DNA from 2 places in the Anoxybacillus sp. B2M1 genome. Region 2 is predicted to be linked to the other one. Evidence: a T-box and tRNA genes for the amino acid it is inferred to sense, from the RefSeq annotation. Region 2 holds a T-box; the other holds one or more tRNA genes.
The links. A T-box is a leader RNA that pairs with one kind of tRNA and senses whether it is charged. The one in region 2 lies ahead of ileS (isoleucine--tRNA ligase), so its partner is inferred to be a tRNA-Ile.
Positions count from the first base shown of each region.

Region 1: it has a tRNA-Ile gene. The T-box ahead of ileS (isoleucine--tRNA ligase) is inferred to sense a tRNA for this amino acid. The anticodon was not compared.

Region 1 is NZ_CP015435.1:3,254,687-3,258,082, reverse strand. Features, by position in the region: gene GFC28_RS15910 (cation diffusion facilitator family transporter) at 1-593, shown strand, start outside; tRNA gene GFC28_RS15905 (tRNA-Glu) at 882-953, opposite strand; tRNA gene GFC28_RS15900 (tRNA-Ser) at 967-1,059, opposite strand; tRNA gene GFC28_RS15895 (tRNA-Asn) at 1,062-1,136, opposite strand; tRNA gene GFC28_RS15890 (tRNA-Ile) at 1,404-1,477, opposite strand; tRNA gene GFC28_RS15885 (tRNA-Gly) at 1,485-1,555, opposite strand; tRNA gene GFC28_RS15880 (tRNA-His) at 1,761-1,836, opposite strand; tRNA gene GFC28_RS15875 (tRNA-Thr) at 1,856-1,928, opposite strand; tRNA gene GFC28_RS15870 (tRNA-Phe) at 2,096-2,171, opposite strand; tRNA gene GFC28_RS15865 (tRNA-Asp) at 2,184-2,259, opposite strand; tRNA gene GFC28_RS15860 (tRNA-Met) at 2,272-2,348, opposite strand; tRNA gene GFC28_RS15855 (tRNA-Val) at 2,386-2,461, opposite strand; tRNA gene GFC28_RS15850 (tRNA-Glu) at 2,468-2,539, opposite strand; tRNA gene GFC28_RS15845 (tRNA-Ser) at 2,554-2,644, opposite strand; tRNA gene GFC28_RS15840 (tRNA-Asn) at 2,649-2,723, opposite strand; rRNA gene rrf (5S ribosomal RNA) at 2,886-3,002, opposite strand; rRNA gene GFC28_RS15830 (23S ribosomal RNA) at 3,383-3,396, opposite strand, start outside.
Region 2 is NZ_CP015435.1:1,325,144-1,328,539, forward strand. Features, by position in the region: gene ileS (isoleucine--tRNA ligase) at 1-1,984, opposite strand, end outside; T-box leader at 2,035-2,252, opposite strand; gene GFC28_RS06355 (DivIVA domain-containing protein) at 2,726-3,238, opposite strand.

The sequences.
Region 1 (3,396 bases), 1.9 Mb from region 2:
TTGCTACAATTGGGCTGATCGTTAATCTTATCTTAACAATCGTCCTTAGCAGAAGCACAAAAGAAGAGGAAAATTTAAATGTGAAAAGCGCTTTATGGCATTTTATCGGCGATCTTTTGAGTTCAATCGGAGTTATCGCTTCAGCTATTATCATCTATTTCACGGAATTTGCCTTAATAGATCCATTGATTAGTATGATTATAGGAGGAATTATTTTTACAGGAGGAGCAAAAATCATCCGCGAATCGTACTTTATTCTTATGGATTCTGTTCCATCGCAGTTTGATCTTGAACAAATACGCTCTGACATTAGCGGTATTAAAGGGGTAGAAGATGTACATGACATGCACATTTGGGCGATTTCTTCCGACCATTATTCCTTAACTGCTCACGTATTTATCAATGAACACATTCAGCCATTCTGTGTTATTTTAGCCATTAATGAAATGCTGGAAAGGAAATATGGAATTAAACATTCCACGATTCAAATTGAACATGCTTACTTTCATGATCATGGAGAGTACGGAGAAAAATTCCTTCGGCAAAAAAACAAAGCATCAAAAAAGCCGAGTAGCCCTAACCAATCATTTTGAGTTTAGGGAATATGAACATGAGTAGAAAAATTATGCCGACCTATCTGTTTTTATGGTCGGCCTTTCTTTGTATTTATTATTCATTTACATTTGACATTTTGTCAAGTTAAAAATTCGGAATAATCAAAAACAGAAATGCACAATATTATATAGATCAAGTTTTTTTATAAATTTTTTCTCTAAAATAATTGGAAGGACGAATATTTTTGAGGCGTATGATGTAGTTTATCATGTTAACTTTATAGTAAAGTAAAAACCCTATGCTCTCGTGCATAGGGTTTTTACTTATGACCCGTACGGGATTCGAACCCGTGTTACCGCCGTGAAAGGGCGGTGTCTTAACCACTTGACCAACGGGCCTTGCATTCAGCAGTGGCGGAGAAGGCGGGATTTGAACCCGCGCGCCGCAAAAACGCGACCTAACGGTTTAGCAAACCGTCCCCTTCAGCCACTTGGGTACTTCTCCAATGGCTCCGCAAGTAGGATTCGAACCTACGACCTACCGGTTAACAGCCGGTTGCTCTACCGCTGAGCTATTGCGGAATAGTGGATAAACACAAAAACTAACGAATCATTATTCGTATTTTTCTACTGCCTCTTCCTCTTCAAGACATTCGAAGAAGTACAATGCGTCGAGGCAACTCGCTGTTTGCTCAGAGAGGAAATGCTCGTCGCTGAGCGATTGCGGAATAGTAGATGAAAACAAAAGCTAACTGACCAATGTTATAGAAGAAATTCACAGAACACCTATAGATGGGCAACACATGTCACCAAACTTTATGCAAAGAAAACGCTTTACAAAAAGAAAGATGGGCCTAAGTGGACTTGAACCACCGACCTCACGCTTATCAGGCGTGCGCTCTAACCAGCTGAGCTATAGGCCCGTATACAAGCGGGTGATGGGAATCGAACCCACGACATCAGCTTGGAAGGCTGAGGTTTTACCACTAAACTACACCCGCATAATTATCAAATTTTTTATTACAAATTTCTAGTGTCCCGATATACCATGCCTCTTCCTCTACCAGTTCATTCTAAGATGCTTTGTGCGTCGAGGCAACTCGTCGCCTATTCAATGATGTATCGCTCGTGGCTGAGGTTTTACCATTAAACTACATCCGCGCGATTATCAAATCTTTTATCACAAATGTCTTGGGATAATATGTATGGGGCGACTAGTGGGAATCGAACCCACGAATGCCAGAGCCACAATCTGGTGCGTTAACCACTTCGCCATAGCCGCCATTACTTTAATAAATCGATGCCGGCTGCAGGACTTGAACCCGCAACCTACTGATTACAAGTCAGTTGCTCTACCAATTGAGCTAAGCCGGCTTTATCTATAGAACTAACCATAAAACACATGTTCTGTGCCTCTTCCTCTTCAAGACATTTCAAGATGTCCAATGCGTCGAGGCAACTCGCAGTCATTTCACCGATGCTTCGCTCGTCTCTACCAATTGAGCTAAGCCGGCATTCATAGATGCATTGGATAAAATAAATGGTGGCTCGGGACGGAATCGAACCGCCGACACAAGGATTTTCAGTCCTTTGCTCTACCGACTGAGCTACCGAGCCATACATATTCTATGGCGGTCCCGACGGGACTCGAACCCGCGATCTCCTGCGTGACAGGCAGGCATGTTAACCACTACACTACGGGACCAACCGTTTTATTTGGTTGCGGGGGCAGGATTTGAACCTGCGACCTTCGGGTTATGAGCCCGACGAGCTACCAGGCTGCTCCACCCCGCGATGACAAAATTATATTTTTTTCAATCAATAGTATGTATGGTGGAGGATGACGGGATCGAACCGCCGACCCCTTGCTTGTAAGGCAAGTGCTCTCCCAGCTGAGCTAATCCTCCCAAAAGTGACCCGTACGGGATTCGAACCCGTGTTACCGCCGTGAAAGGGCGGTGTCTTAACCACTTGACCAACGGGCCATTACATGAAATAGTGGCGGAGAGCAAGGGATTCGAACCCTTGAGACGCTGTTAACGTCTACACGATTTCCAATCGTGCTCCTTCGACCACTCGGACAGCTCTCCAAAATGGCTCCGCAAGTAGGATTCGAACCTACGACCTACCGGTTAACAGCCGGTTGCTCTACCGCTGAGCTATTGCGGAATAGTAGATAAACACAAAAACTAACGAATCATTATTTGTATTTTTCTACTGCCTCTTCCTCTTCAAGACATTCGAAGAAGCACAATGCGTCGAGGCAACTCGCTGTTTGCTCAGAGAGGAAATGCTCGTCGCTGAGCGATTGCGGAATATGTTTAATATAAAGCCTAGCAACGTCCTACTCTTGCAGGGGCGTTAGCCCCAACTACCATCGGCGCTGGAGAGCTTAACTTCCGTGTTCGGGATGAGAACGGGTGTGACCTCTCCGCCATCGCCACTAGGCTTGTTATTTCAAACAGACAAGTATTATTATAACGAGCATTTCGCCCATGTCAAGAACTTTTTGGTTCCTTCAAAACTAGATAACAGATCAGAAAGGATAGGCGATGCTTTTCTTGATGTCTTGCTCCACTTTTCGTATTGTCTAGTTCCAGCTCGCAGCGCCTCGTGGAAAATCACCTTCCTCCATCGACATGCAAGCATGTCTCGTCGGAAGAACATTTTCCTTCCGGCGCTAAGCGCTCGCTTCCACTTTTCGTATTGTCTAGTTCCGCAAGCTGCATCCTACGGTCGTTTCCGCTTCTTCTGTCCAAGTCTCCTGACTTGTCCGTCAGAAGCTTGAACGCCCTATGGATGCAAGCGAGCTTGCTCCCCTTTTCGTATTGGTTAAGTCCTC
Region 2 (3,396 bases):
CAAAATCAAATAAGTTGCCAAGCAAGAAACGGAATGTATTGCGAATTTTTCGATATACTTCCGCTACTTGTTTTAAAATGTTATCAGAAATACGCACATCTGCCTGATAATCAACCGAAGCAACCCAAAGCCGCAGGATATCGGCTCCTAATTGTTCCATGACCTTCGCTGGAACGACGACATTTCCAAGTGACTTACTCATCTTGCGTCCTTCCCCGTCAAGCACAAAGCCATGGCTTAATACGGCTTTATATGGTGCTTTTCCCGTCACAGCAACAGCTGTGGAAAGCGAAGAGTTAAACCAGCCGCGATATTGGTCAGATCCTTCCAGATAAAGGTCCGCTGGGCGCTGCAGATCATCACGTTCCTCTAAAACAGCTTGATGTGATGAGCCTGAATCAAACCACACATCCATAATGTCTGTCTCTTTTGTAAAAATGCCATTCGGGCTTGATGGATGAGTAAAGCCTTCTGGAAGCAAATCTTTTGCTTCTCTCTCAAACCAGATGTTTGAACCATATTGTCTAAATAGGTTGGATACGTGTTCAATCGTTTCATCCGTGATGATTGGCTCACCGTCCTCTGCATAAAAGACCGGAATCGGTACTCCCCATGCGCGTTGTCGCGAGATACACCAGTCGCCTCGGTCACGAACCATGTTATATAAACGCGTTTCTCCCCAAGCAGGGATCCATTTAGTCTCTTGAACAGCTTTTAGTAATTCATCGCGAATTTGATCAATGGAAGCAAACCATTGTGCTGTTGCCCGGAAAATGGTCGGTTGCTTTGTTCTCCAATCGTGTGGGTATGAGTGCGTAATAAACTGCAGTTTTAATAATGCACCCGTTTCTTTTAACTTTTCTGTCACAGCTTTGTTGGCATCATCGTAGAACAATCCTGCAAATCCCGGGGCTTCTTCTGTCATATAGCCTCGTTCATCAACCGGACAAAGCACGCCGAGATGATATTTTTGTCCGATGAGGAAATCATCCTCCCCATGTCCCGGCGCTGTATGGACGCATCCTGTTCCTGCATCGGTTGTAACATGTTCACCGCAAACGACGAGTGAATCACGTTCATAAAACGGATGCTTCGCTACGACGTACTCAAGCTCGTTTCCTTTCAGTGTTTTGATCACCTCCGCTTCCTCCCAGCCAATTTCTTTTTTGACCGAAGGGAGAAGAGCAGAAGCAACCACATATTTTTCATCATTTACTCGAACAACGCTATATTCTAAGTTCGGATGGACGGCAATTCCTAAGTTAGCAGGAATCGTCCAAGGGGTCGTTGTCCAAATGATAATTTTCTCGTCACCTTCAAGAACGCCTTTTCCATCTTTAACAGGGAAAGCCACATAAATAGATGGAGAGCGTTTATCTTTATATTCAATCTCTGCTTCAGCTAATGCTGATTCGCTGGATGGAGACCAGTATACAGGCTTTAGGCCTTTATAAATGAGCCCTTTTTTCGCCATCTCGCCAAATACTTTGATTTGCTGAGCTTCATATTCCGGCTTTAATGTGACATATGGATTGTTCCAATCACCGCGAACCCCGAGACGCTTAAATTGCTGACGCTGACTGTCAATTTGTTCATAAGCATACTCTTCACAAAGTTTACGGAAGTCCGCAACACTCATTGTCTTGCGGTTGACACCTTTATTTTTTGTCAAAGCTGTTTCAATTGGCAACCCATGTGTATCCCAACCAGGAACATATGGAGCGCAGTAACCGCTCATTGATTTATAGCGAACGATAAAATCTTTGAGAATTTTATTGAGCGCATGCCCCATATGGATATCGCCATTTGCATACGGAGGGCCATCATGCAGCACAAATAGCGGACGTCCTTTCGTGCGCTCCTGAACTTTTCGGTAGATATCCATCTCTTCCCATTTTGTTTGCATTTGCGGTTCGCGCCGCGGGAGATTTCCACGCATTGGAAAATCTGTTTGCGGCATCAATAATGTATCTTTATAGTCCATCTCCACATTCCTCCATCTTCATCATCAAATATAAAAAGCCGCTCTCTCCCAAAAGGGACGAGAACGGCCTCGCGGTACCACCCTTATTGGCTATGTATGATAGCCCTCTTTACATTCGTAACGGGAATGACGCGCCATCGCTTACTCACAAATTCAGCGTGGGAACTCCAGGGTGATCTTCACTCTTTCGCTTATGCCGGGCTTCCACCGTCCCCAGCTCGCTACAATAAGCATATGAAAGAGCTACTGTCCCTTTCATCGTTGATCACAATATTGTATCTTATACTTGAATGGTCATCCATTCATACGCCTTCATTCAGCTGCACAGCTGGTGAACTACTCACCACTTAGCTAACGCTTGAAGTGGGAGCTTCTCAGTTCTACGACGAAAGAACCTTTCGTCTCCCTGAGCGTTACTTCGGGTCGTTCCAACCCTAGTCGGGGTTCTTTCGTGCCTTGGATATTTTACGCATGGAAGGCTTTGCTTGGTTTTCGCATGGGATTTTCTCCATGCCCCCCTAATATCCCGTTCACAAAGAACATGATATACATTTATTCTATCATGCGTTTTGGCTGACGCCCACCAAAATTCATCTCCCGCCTACTCACGGGGCTATGCCCTTCACGTTCCTTGAGGAGGGAGACTTCTTTCGGAAATCCGTTAAAAAGCACATTTGATCCTCTTTATAGATACACATGGTCAATAGTTATTTTGATTATATGCGAAAAGGACAAAATCCGTCAAGATTGGCTCAATTTTTCATGTTCTTCCACTTCAATTTCCTTGACCTCATACTCCATTAAATGGTCCCAATCTCCGTTGTTCAACATTTCAAGCTGGGCTTCCACGAGCATGCGAAAGCGCGTACGGAACACTTTGGATTGACGTTTAAGCTCTTCGATCTCCTGTGCAATCTTCCGCGATTTTGCAAGCGCTTCGCTAATGATGCGATCAGCGTTTTTTTCGGCTTCTTTGATGATAAGCTTAGCCTCTTTTTGCGCATTTCGCTTCACTTCTTCCGCCGTTTCCTGGGCAATCAAAATAGATTTATTAAGCGTTTCTTCAATATTCGTAAAGTAATTAAGCTTTTCCGTTAATTCAGATACCTTTTCCTCGAGCTGCTTTTTTTCACGAATAATCATTTCATAGTCTTTAATGACTTGATCTAAAAACTCGTTTACTTCGTTTTCATCATACCCGCGGAATCCTTTGCTGAATTCTTTATTATGAATATCTAATGGCGTTAAAGGCACGAATGCCACCTCCGTCTGCATAATTCCTTATATTTACTCGCAGTGCTAGATCCAATCGATTCACTTATGATGTGATGTATACTAGATGAACGAACGGTACCTATCAAATCTCACGACCAGAAGGCAAGTTGATTCCTTGCCTCGATTACGCTTGGCGT